DNA from 3 places in the Arthrobacter sp. NPDC080086 genome. Region 3 is predicted to be linked to each of the others. Evidence: riboswitches for the same ligand, from Rfam matches in the RefSeq annotation. Region 3 holds a riboswitch; each other region holds the start of a gene.

Region 1 (7,564 bases), on a different contig from region 3:
AGTGGAGCTCGCGCCTTTTTTATGTGCCATTTGGAATGCCTGCCTTCAAAAAATTCTGGGAAACTGCGGGAACCTGATCAGTAACGGAAAGTTACTTGATACCGGTGATCTTGACCTTGGTCAGTTCCTGACGGTGACCCTGGCGCTTCTTGTAACCGGTCTTGTTCTTGTACTTCTGGATGACGATCTTGGGACCACGGAGGTCTTCCAGGATCTCAGCCGTAACCGTTACCTTAGCCAGGTCCGCTGCGGCAGACGTGACCTTGTCACCGTCCACCAGGAGCAGTGCGGGCAGCTCAAAGGTGCTGCCGGCTCCACCGGGGACGCGGTTCAGGGTAACGAAGTCTCCAACAGAAACCTTCTCTTGGCGGCCGCCTGCGCGGACAATCGCGTACACCACTGGGGAACTCACTTCTCTCGACGTTTATTACTAGATTTGCGTGCGGAACCTGGCCCCGAAATACCGGAGCGGCTCACGCTGTGCCTCAACGCCGGCAGGTTCCCCGGGGGAACCCATGAGCTATCCCGTGGATCATCCGTCCCGCGTGGGGTGGACAGGTCCTCAGGGTCATAACCCAAGTGTTGGCGTAAGCACCGAAGATCAAGACTACGCTAATTTCGCCTTCGGCCGCAAACGAGGCAGGCCCCGGAGAGTCGGGCGTGACCGGTGCCACAGTGCCGTTTTCCAAGGAACCGGACCGGGCGCCGCAGCCGCTTTCGGGAACCGCGCCCCACCACCTTACCGGCCGCGGCTCCCGTTCCGGGTCAGGCGTGCAGCCTCGGCGCGTCGAAGAAGTCCACCTCGAAGCGCACCGAGTGGACGAACGCCTCGGTCATGGCGCCCCGTTCGGCGGCGGAACCGCGGCGGGCGGCGGCATCCGTGTAGCGGATCGCCTGCCGGGTTGACTCGGCGAAGGCCGCGTCCGCGTAGGTCCGCAGCCAGGCGGCGTAGGGGTGGCCTTCGTCCGCGCCCGCGGCGAGGAACTGTGCGTGCAGCGCGGCGCCCACCTCGGCATAGAGCCAGAAGCACGGCAGCGCCGCGGCCACGAGGACCCCGTAACTGCCGGCCAGGGACGCGGCATGCAGGTGGTCCACGTAGGACTTGGTAACCGGACCCTGCCGCGGGGTGCCGGCGCGCCCGGCGAGCCAGCTGCGGTGCAGTTCCGACTCAACCTCCAGGCACTGGGCGGCCGAGCGTGACCAAAACAGCTGCTCGGCCTCCGTCGGGGCAAGCGCGGCGGCGCGGGAGAGCACCCGGGAGTAGCCGTTGAGGTAGAGCGCGTCCTGGCCGAGGTAGTAGGCGAACTCGTGCTCCGGCAGGGTCCCGTCGGCCAGGCCCCGGATGAAGTCCAGGGCGTAGATCTCCGACAGGCCCTCCGCGGCGATGGGCTCGAGGCCGGTGGCAAAGTCGCCGGGTTCCCTAAGGCGTTCCGTGAAGTGTTCCGTGCCGGCCCCGGGCCCCGATTCCGCCGGCTGGGCGAGGTGGTGGAAGTGGTGGACGGGTCCGTTGCCGGTGCCGACGTCGAGCCGGACGGCCTCGCGCAGCGCCCCCAGCAGCCAGGGCTTGACGCGGCGCAGCGCCGCTTCCCAGTCCCCGCCGGCGGCGTAGGCCGTGGCAAGGGCCGAGGACAGCGAGCACCCGGTGCCGTGGCTGTTGCGGGTGTCGACCCGCTCCCCCGGCACCACCACGGTCTCGCTGCCGGGCAGTCCCGCGCTGTTGACCAGCGCGTCCGGGCACCCGCCGTCGGCGTCCTCCTCGAGATGGCCGCCCTTGACCAGGACCGTGGTTCCGGCCAGCGCGGAGAGGCGCTTGCCCTGCTCCAGCGCCTCCGCCCAGCCGGCGGCGACCGGTTCATCCAGCAGGAGGGCGAGTTCGGCCAGGTTCGGGGTGACCAGGTCGGCGAGCGGCAGCAGGGTGTGCAGGGCCGCGACGGCCGATTCCTGCAGCAGCCGGTCACCGCTGGTGGCAACCATGACGGGGTCCAGGACGACGACGGCGGGCCGGGTACGTTCCAGCCACGCCCGCACCGCGTCGATGACGCCGGCGTCGCCGAGCATGCCGATCTTGACGGCGTCGATGGTGATGTCCTCGGCGATGGCGTCCAGCTGCTCGGTCAGGAAGGCGGCGGGGGGCACGTGCACGGACCGGACGCCGCGGGTGTTCTGCGCGGTCAGGGCGGTGATGGCGGCCATGCCGTAGCCGCCCATGGCCGCGATGCTCTTCAGGTCCGCCTGGATTCCGGCGCCGCCGGAGGGGTCGGAACCGGCGATGGCCAGGACCCTGGGGACCGGGGCCCGCCCGGTGGCCGCGTGGGCCGTGCCGGCCGACGCCTCGGGTCCGGCGGCGTCGGCCCTGGATGCCGGGAACACCGTCTGCAGGAAACTGGCGCCGGCCGCGGGAGTGGTTGAGAGAGCCGCGGGTGCTACCGCGGGTTGGGTCGAAGACAAGAGACATCCCTTCGCCGGTGCTAACCGGACAGGTTCAACGGGTGTGGATCTCAGCCGGCCCGATGCGCGGCACCCCGTGTCGCGTTCCAGCGTAGCGCCCCTCCCCGGTTTCGCTGCCCGGCGGCCCGTTCTGCCCGGTCCCACCTCCGGCCGGACTCCCCTTAACCGGCTCGCGGGTACCGCCCGGAGTCGACGCTTCGAAACGTCGAGTCCGGGAGATACCCGCGAGTGGTACTGAGCGGTACCGGGTGGTGCGGCGGCGGAGCGGTTTAGAGCTCCGAGGCCGGTACGCCGACGCCGAGGATGATCGGGCCTCCGTTGTCCTTGACGACCGGCTTGACCGTTTCCGGTGCCTTGGCCTCGTGGACGGAGCCCTGGCCGGACGGGGCGGAGGCCTGCCGGCGCTGCTCGACGGCGGTCTCGTTGGCTGCCCCCTGGGCACGGCTGGCACTACGGTGCCGCCGCGGACGGCGCTGGCCGGTGGCCGGTTCCGCTGCCGCCGGAGTGCGGGTGGCGACGGGGGCCGCCGTCTGCGCGGCCGTCTTGGGAGCCTCCTGCCGGCGGGTGTCCTGCTTCGGAGCCTCCTGCTGCCGGGTGTCCTGCTTCGGAGCCTGCTGCGGGGCAGCTTCCCGACGGGTTTCCGGCTCGGCCGCACGGTTGCGGGCGTTCGGCGGCTGGATCCGGGCCGTGCGGGCACGTCCCCGGCCCCGGGTGGCTCGGGACTGGTCAGCGGACCGACCGCCGGCCGGAGCCTCGGCGGGTGCCTCAGCCTCCGGGGCAGGGGCATCCACGGACCGTTCCTCCACAGCCGGCGCTTCCACGGACGGGGCGGCCTCGCGGGCCGCGGTCGCCGTGGTCCCGGACTGGCGGTTCCGCGAGTCCGAGTCGCCCAGGTTGGCGAACGCCTCAGTCAGCAGGTCCAGGGTCAGGGCCGGCTGCGGCGCCTGTTCGGCGTGCTCGACGAAGGGCAGTGCCACCTGCTCGCCCCCGAAGGTCAGCACGGCGGCGGGACGGCCGGCTGCTTCCTCGGTGGAGGCCAGCTCGACGGCGGCGTCCAGGGCCGCTTGCCGTGTCTCGGCGTCGGGCGCTGCGCTGGCGTCGCCGTCGTGCAGGTGGGCCGCGTGGGCGGCCGCCGCGATATTCGCCAGCGCTGCACGGGTGGCCTCGGCCTTGGCGTGCCGCTCGGCCTCGGTGGGCTCGTGGTGCCCGGCCGCCGGCACCTGCTGCTGCTGGCCCTCGGTGCCCTGGCCGCCCTTGCCGCGGCGGCGCTTGCGCTCGTTGCGGGCGGCGGGCTGCTGCTCGGTGCGCGGAACATGGTGTTCCGCGGCGACGGTGTTGGCGCGGCGGTGCTCGACCGGTTCGTCGTGCGTGACGACGCCCCGGCCGGCGCAGGCCTCGCACTGCTCACCGAAGACTTCCAGCAGGCCGGTGCCCATCCGCTTGCGGGTCATCTGCACGAGGCCGAGCGAGGTAACCTCGGCCACCTGGTGCTTGGTCCGGTCCCGGCCCAGGCACTCCACCATGCGGCGCAGAACGAGGTCGCGGTTGGATTCGAGCACCATGTCGATGAAGTCGATGACGATAATGCCGCCGATGTCTCGCAGGCGCAGCTGGCGGACGACTTCCTCGGCCGCTTCGAGGTTGTTCTTGGTGACGGTTTCCTCGAGGTTGCCGCCGCTGCCGGTGAACTTGCCGGTGTTGACGTCCACCACGGTCATGGCCTCGGTGCGGTCAATCACGAGGGAGCCGCCGGACGGCAGGAAGACCTTGCGTTCCAGAGCCTTGTGGATCTGCTCGTCGATGCGCCAGGCGGAGAAGATGTCCGTGTCCTTGGTCCACTTCTCGAGCCTGCCCACCAGGTCCGGCGCCACGTAGGTGACGTAGGCCTCGATGGTGTCCCAGGCCTCCTCACCGGAGACGATCAGCTTGGAGAAGTCCTCGTTGAACACGTCGCGGACCACCTTGATGGTCAGGTCCGGTTCGCCGTAGAGGAGCTCCGGGGCGAGGATCTTGGTGGACGTGGCCTGGCTTTCGATGCCCTCCCACTGGGCGCGGAGCCGGTTGATGTCATGCGTCAGCTCCTCTTCCGAGGCTCCCTCGGCCGCGGTGCGGACGATCACGCCGGCGTCTTCCGGCAGGCGGTCCTTGAGGATGCGCTTGAGCCGGTTGCGTTCGACGTCGGGCAGCTTGCGGGAGATGCCCGTCATGGAACCGCCGGGCACGTACACGAGGTACCGGCCGGGCAGCGAGATCTGGCTGGTGAGCCGGGCGCCCTTGTGGCCCACCGGGTCCTTGGTCACCTGGACCAGGACGGAGTCGCCGGACTTGAGCGCGTTCTCGATCCGGCGCTGCTTGCCCTCGAGGTTGACGGCGTCCCAGTTGACCTCGCCGGCATACAGCACGGCGTTGCGGCCGCGTCCGATGTCGACGAAGGCCGCCTCCATGGAGGGCAGCACGTTCTGGACGCGGCCCAGGTAGACGTTGCCGATCAGGGAGTCCTGCTGGGTCTTGGACACGAAGTGCTCGGCCAGGACGCCGTCTTCGAGGACGCCGATCTGGATTCTGTCGTCGCGCTGGCGAACGATCATCTGCCGGTCCACGGATTCGCGGCGCGCCAGGAACTCCGCTTCGGTGATGACGGTGCGGCGGCGGCCGGTGTCGCGGGACTCGCGGCGGCGCTGCTTCTTCGCCTCCAGCCGGGTGGAGCCCTTGACCGAGGTGACGCGGTTGCTGACCGGCGCTTCGCTGACGGTGCGCGGCGCGCGGACTCGGGTGACGGTGTTGGGCGGGTCGTCGTCGCTGCCGCCGGTCAGTTCGAGGTCCTGGTCACCGCGGCGGCGGCGACGGCGGCGGCGGGACGTCACGCCGTCCTCCAGTGCGGCCTCGCGGCCCTCCTCGGCGTCCTCGTCGCCGGGCTCGGCGTCGGTGTCGGACCCGGCGACCCGGCTGCGGCCACGGCGGCCGCGGCTGCGGCGACGGCGGCGGTTGCCCTGCTCGTCGTCCTCGTCGTCTTCATCGGTGTCTGTGTCCTCGGCAGCTGCCGCGGCGGGGGCGGGACGGACGACGGCGGTGAGGTCCGGGGCCTGGAAGAGCATGGAGGTGACGGCACCGGGGGCGGAAGGGGCGAGGAACAACGACGGCGTTTGGGTTTCCTGCGCCTCCTCGGCGGGGGCCTCCGTTGCCGGGGCCTCCTCGCCGGGGGTTTCGGAGGCGACGGCGGGAGCGTCCTGGGCGGCAGCGGCGGCTTCAACCGTGGGCGCGTCGTCGGTGGCGCCGGCCTCCGGGACGGTTTCCGCGGGCACCTCGGCGGGGGCAGCCTTGGCGCGGCTGGCCCGGCGGCGGACCGGCTTGCGCGGGACATCGGCCTCAGCCTCGGCATCGGCGGGCACGTCGGCGGGGGCCACGGCCTCGGAAACGGTCAGGAGGGCGGGGGCTTCGTCCGCGGCGTCAGCCTCGGGTGCTGCGGCTGCCTTCGGGGCGGCCTGGCGGCGGGTGCGGGTCCGGCGCGCCGGGGCCTTCTCCGCTGCGGGTTCCTCCGCGGCATCGGCCGGGACGCTGTTGTCTGCATTGGCAGCGTCTGCTTCGGCGCCTGCGGCGGGAGCCGCGGCGTCGGCGGTTTCATCGGCCGGTGCGGCCGCTTCGGCCTTGGGAGCCGCTTTCTTTCGGGTGCGCGGTGCCCGTTTAGGCTTTTCCGGCACCTCGGTGGCGGTTGCGCCGTCGGTCATGGGGGCGTCGGAAACCGTTGCTTCGTCGTTGCCCGTTTCCAGCTGTTCATTATCCATATGAGGCCACGCTCCTGCCCCTGATGCGCCGCCACATCCGGCGCCCTGGGGGCATATATTTGTCAACACCCGCAGGCATTGACAGAAGTCAATTGAATACCCTCAGGTTCGCACTGGCCTTGGGGTGCGGCAGCCCTGGAGGGCCGGCGGCTTCGCTGCGAACCCGTTGATCGATGCATCACAACCAGGTGCCGTCCAATGGCATTGCGGGAAAACCGGATCATCAGACCCGGGAAGATCCCTGCTCCTCATTGGCGGTCTTGAATTCGAAGTCGCCGGACTGAAGCGCGAATGTGGTTCACGTCCCAGCCAGCTTCATTGTCTCACAGCACTCGGAAATGCCGGCTTAGGCCACACATCCCGGACGCACATGACACCGAATCACCGGTACGCGAGGGGGTGGCCGGGACCGGAACCCGGGATTCGTCCAGCCTCCGGCGATAGAATCGGCCTGAGCACGCCGTTCCGCAGCCACCGCTACGGTCGCGACGGACCAGAACACAGAGAACCTGACCATGAGAAGACCCAGCACCGAGAACCGACGCAAAGGACGAACGATCCATGCCCAGCATCTCCCACGCCCCTGACGACGTGGCCACCCCGGCACGGGACAACGGACCGGCCGAAGCGGACCGGCAGGTTCCGTCGATGACCCGGCCGCGGCCGTTCGGCTGGCTGCTGGTGATTACCGGCGTCGTCGGCTGGCTCGCCTCCGGCGCCTTGGTGCTGGAGAAGCTCGCCGTCCTCAAGGACCCCAGCCACGTCACCGTCTGCGACGTCAACCCCTGGATCTCCTGCGGCCAGGTGATGCAGACCTGGCAGAGCTCACTCTTCGGTTTCCCGAACATGTTCATCGGGATCGTCGCCTTTGCCGTGATCATCACCACCGGCATGGGCCTGCTGTCCGGCGCCCGCTTCGCCCGCTGGTACTGGATCGGGCTGCAGACCGGCGTGACCCTGGGCTTCGCCTTCGTGGTGTGGCTGTGGTCGCAGGCGCTGTACTCGATCCACATCCTCTGCCCGTTCTGCATGATCGTCTGGGCGGCCATGATTCCGCTCTTCGTCTGGGTAACCGTCCGCAACATCACCCATGGCGTCATTCCGATGCCCGCCGGCGCCACCCGCATCCTGGGCGAGTCCGGCTGGATCCTGACCGCCCTGCTCTACATCGCCGTCGTCGCCACGATCTTCTTCGCCTTCATCCAGGTCTTCGTCGGTACGTCCGGCTACTAAGAGGCCGCAGCAGCGCGAAAAAGCCGGGGCCGGTGTTCGATAACGAACACCGGCCCCGGCTTTTTTGGCGCCCTCGGGGGCGGCGAGCCTAGAACCAGATC
Region 2 (7,564 bases), on a different contig from region 3:
CAGGCCGTGCTCAGGCGTCGGCGCGACGGCGGAGCCGGCCGTCTTCGATGTCGTACCCGAGGTCCGCGAACGCGGTGCGGTCCGCGCGGGGCAACGTCCCGGCGTCGAACGCCTCGAGCAGGTCGGGGCGGCGCTCCGCGGTACGTCGGTACTGTTCGTGCCGGCGCCACTGGGCGATCTTGCCGTGGTTGCCGCTGAGCAGCACGGCGGGGACGTCCCGGCCGCGCCAGCTGGATGGCTTGGTGTAGACCGGGTACTCCAGCAGCCCGTCGGAGTGCGATTCCTCCACGAGGGATTCGGGGTTGCCAACGACGCCGGGCAGCAGCCGCCCGATTGCCTCGACCATCGCCAGGACCGCCACCTCGCCGCCGTTGAGCACGTAGTCGCCCAGGCTCATGGGGCGGACGGTGAAGTGGTCCGCCGCCCATTCGAGGACGCGTTCGTCGATGCCCTCGTACCGGCCGCAGGCGAAGACCAGCTGCTCCTCCTCGGCGAGCTCGTGCGCGATGGCCTGGGTGAAGCGCTCCCCCGCGGGCGAGGGGACAATCAGCACAGGTTTCCGGAGCTCACCCTCCCCTGCCGCCGCAGTGCCCGCGACGGCACCGAGCGCCTGGGCCCACGGTTCCGGCTTCATGACCATGCCGGCGCCGCCGCCGTACGGGGTGTCATCGACGGTGCGGTGCCGGTCGGTGGTGAAGTCCCGAAGGTCGTGGACGGTGAGCTTCAGCAGTCCGTCCTGCCGGGCCTTCCCGATCAGGGACAGCTCCAGCGGGGCGAGGTACTCGGGGAAGATACTGACGACGTCGATCCGCATCTTAGGCGCGGTCCCCGTCTGCGTCCTCGGCGGCACTGTCGGCGGAGTCGCCGTCGTCGGGGGTCGCGGCGGTGTCCGTGTTGACCTCGAACAGGCCCGCCGGCGGGGTGACGAGGACGTACTTTTCGGCGACGTTGACCTCGGGGACGATCTGCTCCACGAACGGGATCAGGATTTCCTTGCCGGCGCGGTCCTTGACCACCAGCAGGTCCTGGACGGGCATGGTGTGCAGCGCGGAGACCGTGCCCACCACCTCGTTGCCCACCCGGACGTCCAGGCCGACGAGTTCGTGCTCGTACCAGCCCTCGTCGTCGTCCTCGTCGAGTTCTTCGGTTTCGATGAAGAGCTTGGCGCCGCGCAGGGCCTCCGCATCGTTGCGGGTCTCCACCTCCTCGAATGCCAGCAGCAGGATGTCCTTGTTCCAGCGCGCGCTCTCGACCGTGAGCGGCCCGGCGGACGCGGGCTCCACGACGAACTGGGTGCCCGGGACGAACCGGTCACCGGGGGCGTCGGTCAGCACCTGGACGGTGACCTCGCCGCGGATGCCGTGGGGTTTGCCGATTCGTGCCACCTGAAGCTGCATGCTGTCCTCTTGTTCGGGGATGGGAAGGATGGGTCGTTGTGGGGGCGCAGTGTGCGCAAAACAGTCCGGCCCCTCCACCAATGCTGGTGGAGGGGCCGGACAGAGATCAAGCGTGTGCTGGCTGCGCTACCGGCGGCGGTCGGTGTCGACGACGTCGACCCGCACCGGCTCACCGTCTGCCAGTGCCGCAACCACGGTGCGCAGTGCGCGTGCGGTCCGGCCCTGGCGGCCAATCACCCGGCCAAGGTCGTCCTGGTGAACGCGCACCTCAAGGGTGTCCCCCCGGCGGTTGTTCTTGGCACTGACCTTGACGTCCTCGGGGCTGTCTACAATCCCGCGGACCAGGTGTTCGAGCGCGTCTGCCAGCAAGTTACTCAGCCTCGGTGGTCTCTGCTTCGGCGTCGGCCGGGGCCTCGGCTGCGTCGTCCTTCTTGGCCTTCTTGGTGATGGCTTCCGGAATGATGACGGAGCCCTTCTCCGGGGCTACGAAGCCTTCCTTGGCAGCCTTGGTCTTCAAGGTGCCTTCCTGGCCGGGCAGACCCTTGAACTTCTGCCAGTCACCGGTGATCTTCAGGATCGCGGCAACCTGCTCGGACGGCTGAGCGCCGACGCCGAGCCAGTACTGGGCGCGGTCCGAGTCGACCTCGATGTACGAGGGCTCTTCGGTCGGGTGGTACTTGCCGATCTCCTCGATGGCACGGCCGTCACGCTTGGAGCGTGAGTCCATGACGACGATGCGGTAGTACGGGGCGCGCATCTTGCCGAAGCGCTTAAGGCGAATCTTAACGGCCACTTTTGTGGTCACTCCTGTTTCTGAAACGGGGTCGAACCCGGCGTTCTGCACCCGTGGGGCGGGCCATACTAGGGGGTTCTAAAAGGACAAGATCCAGACGCGGAGAGAGGGGCCACGCAGATCAAGTACCTGATCATTGTGCCAGATCACCGCGCCGATTTCGACTTAACACCCGCGGCGGGTCGCCGCGGGTGGCGCCGCAGTCCGGCTCAGGCAGTCCAGACGTACAGTTCGGTGCGGGCAGCGGGGTCGACGGCGGAGGCGAGCTCCGCGATCCGCCGGGTGTGGCCGAGGGCCTCGGCGGCACCGAAGGGCATGTCCTCCTCGGCCGCCCACTGCCCGGCGACGTCGGCCAGGACGCGTTCGCCCTCGTCGGTCTCGTAGCTAAGCAGCTCGGCGAGGGTCCGGACCATGGCGGCGGGCACGCCGAGCAGTGCGTCACTGGAGACGTCGACCATCGCGAGTTCGTAGTCGGCGCCGGCGGCGTGGACGGCGGTGCCGGCGAGGTCGCCCAGCCGTTCGATCTCGTAGTCGCTGATGCCCTCGATCCGGACGGCGTCCGGGCCGGCGGGGGCGCCCCCGGCGAGGGCGGCGGCCCGCTTGAGCGCGGCGTCATGGGTGGCGACGAAGACTTCGGTAAATCCCACGGGGCTCATCCTTGGATTTCGGGCGGCCCGGGGGCCGCGGCGTGTGGCGTGGTCCCAGCCTATCGGCTGGCGGCCCGGAGGCCGGTCAGCGGACGGCGACCCGGATCCGGTTGCGCCAGGGGTCGTCGAACCGGAGCTCCGCACCCGTGTGGTGGGACGCGACGCCGGCGACCTTGAGCCTGTCCGCGAGGGCGCCGATGTCGTCCCCGGAGGGCACCTCGATCAGCACCTCGCCCAGGCCCAGCGTGTCGCGCCGGGGGCCGGCGCCGCGGCTGTTCCAGACGTTCATGGCCATGTGGTGGTGGTAGCCGCCGGCCGAGACGAAAAGCGCCTGGCCGTGCCAGCCTGCGGTCTTTTCGAAGCCCAGGGTCCCGACGTAGAAGTCGTGGGCGGACTGCACGTCGCCGACCTGGAGGTGGACGTGCCCGACGCCGGCGCCGGTTTCGTGCTGGCCGGCGAGCGACGCCTCGGTGAGGTGCTGCTCCAGGTAACGCTGCGGCGGCAGCGCCAAGCTGTCCATGACAACATTCGCGCCATCCCAGGACCATTCCTCGCGCGGACGGTCCCAGTACAGCTCGATGCCGTTGCCCTCGGGGTCGTTGAAGTAGAAGGCCTCGCTGACCAGGTGGTCCGCGCTGCCGGTGAAGAACCGGGGATCGTACTGGGCTGCGGTGGCGACGGTGGCGGCCAGCGCCGCCTGGTCCTCGAACAGGAGGGCGGTGTGGAAGAGCCCGGCCTCGCCCCGGGAGGGGAGGTTCAGTCCCGGGGCCGGCGCGAGGTGCACCAGCGGCGTCTGGCCGCGTCCGAGGTAGAGGCCGCCGCCCTGCTCGGCCACCACCTCCAGGCCGAGGGCGCGCTGGTAATAGTCGGTCATCATCGCCAGGTCGCCGACCTTGAGCATCACGGTGCCCATCGAGAGGTCGGCCGGCAAGAGGTCCTGGGTGGCGGCGTTGGTGGTCATTGCATCACTCCGGTGCTGTGGGGTTCAGCCGTCATTCGGCGGCTCTCACCAGATAAAATTACTTGAAGCTTCAATTTATTCCGCGGATGCCGCGCCGATGACGTCCCCGCGGAGGACGACGGCGCGCAGATTCCGCAACGTGGAGAGATCCCGCCGCGGGTCAGCGGCGCAGACCAGGACGTCGGCGGGCGCACCCTCGGCGATTCCGGCGGCGCACAGCCAGGCCCGGGAGGACCAGGCGCCGGCGTCGAGGGCGGTGGCCGCGCCCAGTCCGGCGGCATGCAGTGCCTCCAACTCGTCGACGATCCGCCCGTGGGCAATCACGCTCCCGGCGTCGGTTCCCGCGTAGATGGCCACCCCGGCCTCGTGGGCCTCGAGGACCCGCTCGGCCCGGCGTTCCCAGAGCGTGCGCATGTGGGCGGCGTAGCGCGGGAACTTGGGTTCGGCCTGCGCGGCGATGTCCGGGAAGGTGGCGATGTTGACCAGGGTGGGGACGATCGGCACGCCTTGGTCGACGAAACGCGGAAGATGGCGGGGCAGCAGCCCGGTCGCGTGCTCGATGCAGTCGATGCCCGCGTCGAGCATGTCATCGAGGGTGTCCTCGGCGAAGCAGTGCGCGGTGACCCGGGCGCCCTCGTCGTGGGCGGCGCTGACGGCGTCCCTGACGGTGCGGGCGGGGAAGCTTGCGGCAAGGTCCCCGGCGTCGCGGTCGATCCAGTCCCCCACGAGCTTGACCCAGCCGTCCCCCGCCCGCGCCTGCTTCCGGACCTCCTCGACCAGGTCACCGGGGTCCACCTCAACGGCGAGGCCGCGCAGGTAGCGGCGGCTTCGGGCGATGTGGCGGCCCGCACGGATGATCCGGGGCAGGTCCCGCCGCTGCTGGATCCAGCGGGTGTCGTGCACCGCTCCGGCGTCGCGGACCAGCAGGGTCCCGGCGTCACGGTCCGTGCGCGCCTGCGTTTCGGCGACGGCGGCGTCCACGTCACCGCCGGGCCCGAGCCCGATGTGGCAGTGAGCGTCGACCAGTCCCGGGATTACCCACCCGTCGATGACTTGGTCCGGCGCCGCCTCCGGACGGTCGAAGGTCAGCACCCCGTCCACGGACCACAGGCCGCGCCGCTCCCGGTTCACGGCGGTGAGGACGGGCCCGGTGAATTCGATGATGCCGCTCATGGGTCCCAGCCTAATCGCGGCCGGCGGAAACCTTGGAGCCGTGTCCGGGGCCCTGTGGTAGCTTCGTCTACGACCACACGGGAGCCCTTGCAGGGGCTGAGATCGGGCTGAGGCAGCCTGCGACCGTTGAACCTGTCCGGGTAATGCCGGCGAAGGAAGTGAGTAACCCTTGCGCACCACAAATTCCCAGCACAGCCCTGCCCTTGCGTCGCACACGTTGGCCTACATCGAAGGCGACGGCCTGCGGGTCCCGGTGACCGAGATCGCCCTGGAGCCGTCCCCCGGCGGCACCCCAAATCCCCCGTTCCTGGCCTACCGCACGGCGGGGCCGGTCAGCGACCCGGTGGCGGGCCTGCCGCCGCTCCGTGCCGACTGGATTGCCGGACGCGGGGACACCGAGCCCTACTCCGGCCGGGAGCGCAGCCTTCTCGACGACGGCAAGTCCGCGGTCCGCCGCGGAGCCGCCTCGGCGGAGTGGCGCGGCGCTCCTCCGGCACCGCGCCGGGCCCTCCCCGGCCGGACCGTCACCCAGATGCATTACGCGCGGCAGGGCGAGGTGACGCCCGAGATGCGCTTCGTCGCGCTGCGCGAGAACTGCGACGTCGAACTGGTCCGCAGCGAACTCGCCGCCGGCCGGGCCATCATCCCGGCGAATATCAACCACCCCGAGTCCGAACCGATGATCATCGGGAAGGCCTTCCTCGTGAAGATCAACGCCAACATCGGCAACTCGGCCGTCACCAGCTCCATCGCCGAGGAGGTGGACAAGCTCCAGTGGGCCACCCAGTGGGGTGCAGACACGGTGATGGACCTCTCCACCGGGGACGACATCCACACGACGCGCGAATGGATCCTCCGCAACTCCCCCGTGCCCATCGGCACCGTCCCGATCTATCAGGCCCTGGAGAAAGTCAACGGCGAAGCGAACGCGCTGACCTGGGAAATCTTCCGGGATACCGTGATCGAGCAGTGCGAACAGGGCGTGGACTACATGACCATTCACGCCGGCGTGCTGCTCCGGTACGTGCCGCTGACAGCCAACCGGGTCACCGGGATCGTGTCCCGCGGCGGCTCCATCATGGCCGGCTGGTGCCTGGCGCACCACCGGGAGAACTTCCTGTACACCCACTTCGACGAGCTCTGCGAAATCTTCGCGAAGTACGACGTCGCGTTCTCCCTCGGCGACGGGCTGCGGCCGGGGTCGACGGCGGATGCCAACGACGCCGCGCAGTTCGCCGAACTGGACACCCTCGCCGAGCTCACGCAGCGGGCCTGGGAATTCGACGTGCAGGTGATGGTGGAGGGCCCGGGCCATGTCCCGTTCCACCTGGTCCGGGCAAACGTAGAACGCCAGCAGGAGCTGTGCAAGGGGGCGCCGTTCTACACCCTGGGTCCGCTCGTGACCGACGTCGCCCCCGGCTACGACCACATCACCTCCGCCATCGGCGCAACCGAGATCGCCCGGTACGGGACGGCCATGCTCTGCTACGTCACCCCCAAGGAGCACCTGGGCCTGCCGAACCGGGACGACGTGAAGACCGGCGTGATCACTTACAAGATCGCCGCCCACGCCGCGGACCTTGCGAAGGGCCACCCCGGCGCGCAGGAGCGGGACGACGCCCTGTCCAAGGCCCGCTTCGAGTTCCGCTGGCGGGACCAGTTCGCCCTGTCCCTGGACCCGGTCACCGCCGAGGCCTTCCACGACGAGACGTTGCCCGCCGAGCCGGCCAAGATGGCGCACTTCTGTTCCATGTGCGGGCCGAAGTTCTGCTCGATGCGGATCAGCCAGGACATCCGGAGCGAGTTTGGTTCCGCCGAGGCGCAGGCGGCCCGGGCCGACGCGGGCATGCGGGAGAAGAGCGAGGAGTTCCTCGCCTCCGGCGGCAAGGTCTACCTGCCGGATCCGGGGGTGGGGGCCGCCCGGGACTAGCAGGCTGGGACTAGGAGGCCCGGAGTAAGGAGGGGCGGGTTAGGAGGCGCGGGCGTGCCGGCTGCGGACGACGTCGGCGATAAAGGAGCGGATCGCCCGGTCCCCCTCCGGTGAGTCCTGCGGCCGGTGCCCGCCCGGGGCGGTGCGGTGCCGGGCGCCGGTCTCCACGAGGTAGCCGGCGATCTCCTCATACAGCGGTTCCCAGCCGCCGGTGAGGACCAGGGTGGGAACGCCAGGGACGATGTGCAGCGGCGCCTCCCATGCCGGGGCCTGCAGCCGGAGCCGCCGCGCCTCCCGGGCGTTATCCGCCGCGACTTCCCCGGCGGCGCCGTGCAGCGGGGCGTGCGCGGCGAACACCCGGCGGACGAATTCACGGTGGAAGTCCTCGTCGCCCAGGCTGTGCCGGACATCGAAGAGCGGTTCCATCAGGGCCCGGTGCGCGGCGGTGGCCGGCAGTTCCGCCGTCAGGGACAGGCAGGCCGGTTCCACCAGCGTGAGGGACTGGACCAGGTCGGGCCGTTCGACGGCGGCCATCATCGCGGCGATGGCGCCCTGGGAGTGGGCGACGACGTGGCCTCCGGCGGCACCGCGGCCGTCGTCGGCCAGTGCGCCGAGGACGATCCCGGCGTCGGCCGCGAAATCGGTTTCCAGCGGCTCGGCCAC
Region 3 (7,564 bases):
GGTGGGGATGCTCAGCTGGATCATCTTCCAGGCCGCGGGCCTCGGCTATCAGCCGGGCCTGACCTGGATCCCGTGGATCCTGCCGCTGCTGCTCGCCGCGGCCGCCGCGGTTGCCGCCGTCGTGCTCCTGGGCCGGTCCCGCACCGCCCAGGACACGGAGCGGCTGAACGCCATCCTGCGCTCCTAGCCCCCTACAGCGCCTGCTGCAGCACCCAGCGGTTGCCGTCCGGATCGCTGAGGTGGGCGAATAGGACGCCGCCCATGTCCTCGATTTCGCTGACCTCCGCCCCGCGGCCCACCAACTCCGCGCGCGTCGCGGCCAGGTCCGGGGTCACCAGTTGCAGCCCCTCGAGGCTGCCGGGCTTCATCCCGGTCATTCCCGTCCCGATCACAATTGACGCCGCGGAGCCGGGAGGCGTCAGCTGGACCACCCGCATCCCCGGGATGTGTTCGACGTCGTGGTCCAGCACGAACCCCAGTCGCTCGGAATAGAACTCCTTGGCCGCGTCGACGTCGGCCACCGGAACCTGGATCACTTCTAGGCGCATCTTCATGCGCCTAGGCTACCCCGCTCCCCCGGCGGGTAGCCGCGGTCCCTGGCCGCGGTCCCTAGAGGAACTCGGCGCGGCCTTCCATGCCGGAGGACGCCAGCGCGTGCTCGCGGCGCGGGATGCGGCCGGCCAGCCGGGCCAGGCGGCCCGCGGCGACGGCGTGTTTGAACGCCTCTCCCATCAGCACCGGGTTCTGTGCCCTGGTCACCGCGGTGGCCAGCAGCACGGCATCGCAGCCCAGCTCCATGGCCAGCGCCGCATCCGAGGCCGTGCCGATGCCGGCGTCGAGGACCACGGGTACCGAGGCCCGGGAGACGATCAGTTCGATGTTGTGCGGGTTCAGGATGCCCAGGCCGGTGCCGATCGGCGCGCCCAGCGGCATGACGGCCGTGGCACCGAGGTGCTCCAGGCGCAGCGCCAGGACCGGATCGTCGTTCGTGTAGGCGAAGACCTTGAACCCGCGCGCCACCAGCTGTTCGGTGGCGTCGGCCAGTTCCAGGGCGTCCGGAAGCAGCGTCTGTTCGTCGGCGATCACTTCGAGCTTCACCCAGTCCGTCTCCAGCGCCTCGCGGGCCAGTTCGGCGGTGAGCACCGCGTCGCGGGCGGTGAAGCATCCTGCGGTGTTGGGCAGCACCCGGATGTTGCGGTCGGCCAGCAGTTGGAACAGCGATCCGCTCTCGGCCGGGGAGTAGCGGCGCATCGCCACGGTGGTCAGTTCCGTGCCGGACGCTTCCAGTGCGGCGCCGAGGCCGTCGAGGCTGGGTGCGCCGCCGGTGCCCATGATGAGCCGGGAGCCCAGCTCCACGCCGTCGAAGGTCACCGGGTCGCGGTGCGCCGTGGCCTTCACGGCGGGCTCCTGCGCGGTGTCTGCTTCCTTCATGCCGTTCATCCTCCCTGTACCGCGGTGACGAGTTCGACGTCGTCGCCCTCGATGAGTTCTGTTGCGTGCCACCGGCTGCGGGGCACGACCTCGGCGTTGCGCGCGACGGCGACGCCGAGTTTGCGTCCGTCCGTGGCCTGGCCGTTGTCCGCCAGGGGCCGGCCGGTGACGCCGCTGACGAGGGCGCCGACCGTGGCGTTGTCCGGGAGCGCGTGCGGCTTCCCGTTGAGGGTGATGTTCATGCGGTTGTCCTGTGGGTCGCGGGGTGGAGAGCATTGGTAGGGCTGTGCGCCTGGCTGGTCGACTGGCTGTGCTCAGCGTCCGTGTGCGGGCGGTCGAAGCGGTCCGGGAGGAACCCGTCCCACCGCGGGTCCGGGGTGCCGTCCAGCAGCTCCCGGCAGATGGCCGCGGCGGCCGGGGTCAGCAGCACCCCGTGCCGGAAGAAGCCGGTGGCGATCACCAGGCCCGGGACGTGGCCGCCGCCGGCGGCACGGACCCGTCCCAGCAGCGGGGCGTTGTCCGGGGTGCCGGGGCGGGCCCTGGCCGTGGCCTCGTCGAGTTCCAGCTCGGCGACGGCCGGGACCAGCTGCTGGGCGTCGCGCAGCAGCTGGTAGACCCCGCCGGCGGAGACGGCCCGGTCCCGGGCCTGGTCCTCGCGCTGGGTGGCGCCCACCACCACGGTGCCGTCCCCGCGCGGAACAATGTAGACCGGGACGCCCCGGACCAGTCCGCGCACGGTGGAGCTCAGCAATGGACGCAGCCGTTCGGGCACCCGGAGCCGGAGGATGTCGCCGTGGACCGGCCGCAGCGGCAGGGTGAGCCCGGCCGGGAGGTCCTGCAGGGCGGCGGCGCCCAGGCCGTTGGCCACGATGGTCTCGACCGACCGGATCTCCCCTCCCCCGCTGAGCCGCACGCCGGCGACCCGGCCGTCCGCCTGGATTAGGCCCTCGGCCCGTTGCGGGACGGCCCGGAACCCGGTGTCGGCGGCCAGCAGCGCCGTGATCCGGGTGATCAGGCGGCGCGGGTCCACCTGATGGTCGGCGGGGATCTCGAAGGCGCAGGAGATCGCCGGGCTGAGCAACGGTTCGCGGCGGCGGGCCTCCCGCACGGTGAGGGGTCCGACGGACAGGCCGGAGGCCAGTTGGAGGGCGCGCAGGTCCGCGAGCGCCTGGCGGTCCGCGGCGTCGGCGCCCACGGCGAGGGTCGGCGTCGTGAGATAGCCGGTGCCGGCGCCTTCGTCGCCCCCGTCGGCGAGGCTGCCGGCGAAGGCGGGCCAGAGCCGGGAGGACTCCAGCATCAGGGGCAGGAGGCCCTCCTCCTGGTAGTGGAGTTCGCTGACGGGGGCTAGCATGCCGGCGGCGGCCCAGCTGGCGCCGTCCCCGGGGGCGTCGTCGACCAGCGCCACGGTGCGTCCGGAGCGCCGGAGTTCCCAGGCGATGCCGTAGCCGATCACGCCCCCGCCAATCACGGCGACGTCGACGGCGCCGTGGCGGCCGTCAGGCGGGGCCCCGGGGCCGTGCGGCCGGGCCTTAGGGCTGGGGGTGGTGTTCATGGGTTCCTTCCCTACGCCGGTACTAGCCGGATCAGGTCAAGCGGTCGGCTCTGACGCCCTCTCAGCCCTGCGCCGTCACCGGCCTGCGGGGCTCCCGCGGTATGCGCCCAGTTTAGAGGAACTACGCTTGGGGCATGAGCCAGGATGTCCACAGCACCGCCCGTTTGTACCTCTGCACCGATGCCCGCAAGGACCGCGGAGACTTTGAAGCCTTTGTCGATGCCGCGTTTACCGGGGGCGTGGACATCATCCAGCTCCGGGACAAGACCATCGAAGCCGCGGAGGAACTGGAGTTGCTGGAGGTCCTGCACACGGTCGCGGCGCGCCACGGCCGGCTCTGGGCCGTCAACGACCGCGCGGACCTGGCCTCGCTGGCCGGCGCGCCGGTGTTCCATATCGGGCAGAAGGACATTCCGTTCGGAGCGGCCCGGGACTTCCTCGGCAAGGACACCGTGATCGGCCTGTCCACTCACACCCCGGAGCAGGTCGACGCCGCCATCGCCGCCGCGCCGGGCCGGAGCGGGCTGGACTACTTCTGCGTGGGCCCGGTCTGGGCGACACCCACCAAGCCCGGCCGGGCCGCCGTCGGCCTGGACCTGGTCCGCTACGCCGCCGACGCGATCGAGCACGCCGAGGCCGCGGGCGACGGCGGCAAGGTGGCCGGCGTCGTGCCGTGGTTCGCGATCGGCGGCATCGACCTGACAAATGTGGAGCAGGTCCTCGACGCCGGGGCCCGGCGGATCGTGGTGGTCCGGGCGATCACCGAGGCGGAGGACCCCGCCGCTGCGGCGCAGGCCCTGCTCGCCGCCCTCGACGCCCGGGCTTAGTCGCGGCCGTGCCTAAGCGCGGCCGGTCGCCTCGGCCTCACCGGCCGCAGGCCCTCTACCCCGCCAGGCCCAGCAGGGTCATCCGGCGTGAGTGCGCCGTGGCCAGCGAAGTCAGCAGCGCCCGGACCGGATCCGTGCCCGCAGGGACGCCGTTGCCCGTTGCCCCGTTGCCCGCTGCTTCCGAACCCTGGACGGCCAGGAAGGCGTGGTCGGCCGCGACCCGCTGCGCCTGGGTCAGCGCCTCGCCGAGAAGCCGCCGTGCCCACAGCGCCAGCCGGGAGGCCAGCCGGGGATCGTCGGCCAGGGCCTGCTTGAGCCGTTCACGCAGCACCCCGGTGGCCTCTTCGGAGGCCTGGACCTGCTCCACGAGTTCCGCGGTGGCGGGATCCAGCCGCGGAATCAGGGAACGGTAGAAGTCGGCGGAGACGGTGTCGATGACGTAAGCCTTCATCAGCGACTCGAACCAGTCGGCCGGCCGCGTCCGCTCATGGAAGTGGTCAACCGAGCGCTGGAACGGCACCATGGCGCCCTCCACGTCCTCACCCACGGCTTGCAGCCGGGCGCACACCAGTTCGTAGTGCTCGAACTCCCGCACCGCCAGCCGGCCCAGCACTGCCCGGTCCCGGAGGGTGGGCGCGTAGCGGGCGTCGGAGGAGAGCCGTTCAAAGGCGGAGAGTTCGCTGTAGGCCATCACGCCGAGCAGGTCCGTGAGAAAGCGGTGATCGCGGGCGGAATCCGGCGTCGGAGTGCTCATCGTTCAAGACTAGCGGCGGATTTCGGGCTACCCTGACTTTCGTGTCTCACCATCGCCTGACGCCGAGCGTCCGCCAGCAGCAAAACCAGCTCGCCGGGGCGCTGAAGGCCCTGCGAACAGTACTGGAACTGCCTGGGCCGTTCCCCGAGGAGGCGCTGCGCGACGCCGAGGCGGCGGTGGCCGGGCACGAACTTCCCGGCCTGGACCTGACCCACGTGGAGTTCGTGACGATCGACCCGGCGTCGTCCACGGACCTGGACCAGGCCCTGTTCATTGACCGCTCCGGCGACGGATACAAGGTCTTCTACGCGATCGCCGATGTCCCGTCCTTCGTGGCCCCCGGCGGCCCGCTCGACGCCGAGACGCGCCGCCGCGGGCAGACCTTCTACACGCCCGAGGGCCGCATCCCGCTCCACCCCGAGGTCATCAGCGAGGCCGCCGGCAGCCTCTTGGCCGGCCAGCTCTGCGCGGCCTTCGTCTGGGAGTTCGAGCTCGACGCCGCCGCCGAGGTGTCCTCGGTCCTGGTGCGCCGCGCCCGGGTCATCAGCCGCGCCAAGCTCAGTTACGCCGGGGTGCAGGCGGACCTCGACGCCGGCACGGCCGCCCCCGTTCTGGAACTGCTGAAAGAGGTCGGCGGCAAGCGGGTGGAGCTCGAGCGGCAGCGCGGCGGAGCGAGCCTGAACATGCCGGACCAGGAAATCGAACAGCTCCCCGACGGCGGCTACCGGATCGTCGCGGCTCCCCCGCTGCCGGTGGAGGACTGGAACGCGCAGATCTCGCTGATGACCGGGATGGCCGCCGCGGGCCTGATGCTCGAGGGCAAGGTGGGCATCCTGCGGACCATGCCCGCGCCGGACGAACGCTCCCTGCGCCACTTCCGCCGGCAGACCGGAGCGCTCGGCAAGCCGTGGGACGGGCAGACCAGCTACGGGGAATACCTGCGCACCCTGGACCCCACGGACCCCAAGCAGCTGGCCATCCTGCACTCGGCCGGGATGCTGTTCCGCGGCGCGGGGTACACCCCGTTCGATGGCAGCGTCCCGGACGACGCCATCCAATCCGCCATCGGCGCGTCCTACGCGCACTCCACCGCCCCGCTGCGGCGGCTGATCGACCGGTTCGTCCTGGTCATCTGCGAGGCGCTCTCGAACGGCGCCGAAGTTCCCGCCTGGGCCCGGGAGGCGCTGCCGTCCCTGCCCGCGATCATGGCCGCCTCGGACCAGCTCGCCGGGAAGCTGGAGCGGATGTCGCTGGACACGGTCGAGGCGGCGCTGCTGGTCAACCACGTCGGCCAGGAGTTCGACGCCGTCGTCATCTCCGGGTCGAAGCCCGCCAACGGTAACGGCGCGGGGGCCGGCAACGGCAACGGGAATGGGACAAAAGCGAACGGAAACGGCAACGGTCCGTCCGGAATCGTGCAGATCGCGGAGCCGGCCGTGACCGCCCGATGCCCGGGTGAGATGGAGTCGGGCAGCCTGGTCCGGGTACGCGTCGTCTCGGCTGACATCGCCGCCCGCGAGGTGCGGCTGGAGCTCGCGGGCTGAGGCCGCACCGCGCCGCAACGGCCGCGCCGTCGGGGACGCAGGGGCCGAACGGCTAGACTGGAAGGGTAGTAATGGATGCCCGGTCGTTGATTTCCTCGTAATTTCGAATCAACAAGCCCGCCCCTACGCGATCTTGAGACACACCCGCTGGTCCCAGTGCCAGCATCTAGATAGCCCGCGATCGGCTCCACTGGACTTGCTTGCGCCTACCGAGCGTGCTCCGGAACGGCCCTCCGCCGCCCCGTCGAGCAGGCAGCGCAACCCAAATGAATAAGGAAACTCCCCGTGAGTGAATTGCACACGCATCAGCTTCTGACCGACGAATCCGGCACGGAATCGATCGAACCGGAAGAAACCATCAGCTCCGACGAGGCGCCCCACGCCCTTCCGGAAAAGACGTTCGCCGACTTCAACGTCCGCGCCGACATCGTCGAATCCCTGGCGGACGCCGGGATCACACACCCGTTCCCCATCCAGGCCATGACCCTGCCGGTGGCCCTGGGCGGCCACGACATCATCGGCCAGGCCAAGACCGGCACCGGCAAGACCCTCGGCTTCGGCATCCCCGCGCTGCAGCGGGTCATCGGCCGCGACGACGCAGGCTACGACGCCCTCCCGACACCGGGTGCCCCGCAGGCCCTCGTGATCGTCCCCACCCGCGAGCTCGCCGTCCAGGTCGCCAACGACCTGCAGAACGCCGCCCGCAAGCGCAACGCCCGGATCGCCACCATCTACGGCGGCCGCGCGTACGAGCCGCAGGTCGATGCGTTGCAGAAGGGCGTGGAAGTTGTCGTCGGCACCCCCGGCCGCCTGATCGACCTGTTCAAGCAGAAGCACCTGGTGCTCAAGAACGTGAAGATGGTCATCCTCGACGAGGCCGACGAGATGCTGGACCTGGGCTTCCTGCCCGACGTCGAGACGCTGATCGCCGCCACCCCGGCCGTGCGCCAGACCCTGCTGTTCTCCGCCACCATGCCCGGCCCGGTCATCGCCATGGCCCGCCGCTACATGAGCCAGCCCACCCACATCCGCGCCGCGGACCCCGAGGACGAGGGCCTGACCAAGCGGGACATCCGCCAGCTGATCTACCGCGCCCACAGCATGGACAAGGTCGAGGTGGTGGCCCGGATCCTGCAGGCCCGCGGCCGCGGCCGGACCATCATCTTCACCAAGACCAAGCGCACCGCCGCAAAGGTCGCGGAGGAACTCGTGGACCGCGGGTTCGCGGCCGCCGCCATCCACGGTGACCTCGGCCAGGGCGCCCGCGAACAGGCGCTGCGCGCCTTCCGCAACAACAAGGTGGATGTCCTTGTCGCCACCGACGTCGCCGCCCGCGGCATCGACGTCGACGACGTCACGCACGTGATCAACTACCAGTGCGTCGAGGACGAGAAGATTTACCTGCACCGCGTGGGCCGCACCGGTCGCGCCGGCAACAAGGGCACCGCCGTGACCT

What was found. A riboswitch is a leader RNA that binds a small molecule or an ion and turns the genes downstream of it on or off. The one in region 3 is predicted to bind thiamine pyrophosphate.
Region 1: linked by a shared signal. The riboswitch ahead of AB0305_RS14130 (bifunctional hydroxymethylpyrimidine kinase/phosphomethylpyrimidine kinase) and the one ahead of thiO (glycine oxidase ThiO) in region 3 are both predicted to bind thiamine pyrophosphate.
Region 2: linked by a shared signal. The riboswitch ahead of thiC (phosphomethylpyrimidine synthase ThiC) and the one ahead of thiO (glycine oxidase ThiO) in region 3 are both predicted to bind thiamine pyrophosphate.

What each region holds. Positions count from the first base shown of each region.
Region 1 is NZ_JBFBKP010000040.1:18,703-26,266, forward strand. Features, by position in the region: gene rpmA (50S ribosomal protein L27) at 1-30, opposite strand, end outside; gene rplU (50S ribosomal protein L21) at 92-400, opposite strand; gene AB0305_RS14130 (bifunctional hydroxymethylpyrimidine kinase/phosphomethylpyrimidine kinase) at 766-2,277, opposite strand; TPP riboswitch at 2,438-2,535, opposite strand; gene AB0305_RS14135 (Rne/Rng family ribonuclease) at 2,718-6,230, opposite strand; gene AB0305_RS14140 (vitamin K epoxide reductase family protein) at 6,792-7,463, shown strand; gene ndk (nucleoside-diphosphate kinase) at 7,552-7,564, opposite strand, start outside.
Region 2 is NZ_JBFBKP010000011.1:17,705-25,268, forward strand. Features, by position in the region: gene trmD (tRNA (guanosine(37)-N1)-methyltransferase TrmD) at 11-814, opposite strand; gene rimM (ribosome maturation factor RimM) at 816-1,397, opposite strand; gene AB0305_RS06385 (RNA-binding protein) at 1,524-1,766, opposite strand; gene rpsP (30S ribosomal protein S16) at 1,768-2,190, opposite strand; gene AB0305_RS06395 (hypothetical protein) at 2,400-2,837, opposite strand; gene AB0305_RS06400 (VOC family protein) at 2,923-3,798, opposite strand; gene AB0305_RS06405 (amidohydrolase family protein) at 3,874-4,971, opposite strand; TPP riboswitch at 5,039-5,146, shown strand; gene thiC (phosphomethylpyrimidine synthase ThiC) at 5,141-6,901, shown strand; gene AB0305_RS06415 (alpha/beta fold hydrolase) at 6,941-7,564, opposite strand, start outside.
Region 3 is NZ_JBFBKP010000034.1:4,205-11,768, reverse strand. Features, by position in the region: gene AB0305_RS12910 (hypothetical protein) at 1-187, shown strand, start outside; gene AB0305_RS12905 (VOC family protein) at 192-554, opposite strand; gene AB0305_RS12900 (thiazole synthase) at 610-1,431, opposite strand; gene thiS (sulfur carrier protein ThiS) at 1,437-1,673, opposite strand; gene thiO (glycine oxidase ThiO) at 1,670-2,983, opposite strand; TPP riboswitch at 2,974-3,091, opposite strand; gene thiE (thiamine phosphate synthase) at 3,118-3,810, shown strand; gene AB0305_RS12880 (ferritin-like fold-containing protein) at 3,866-4,564, opposite strand; gene AB0305_RS12875 (RNB domain-containing ribonuclease) at 4,606-6,108, shown strand; gene AB0305_RS12870 (DEAD/DEAH box helicase) at 6,394-7,564, shown strand, end outside.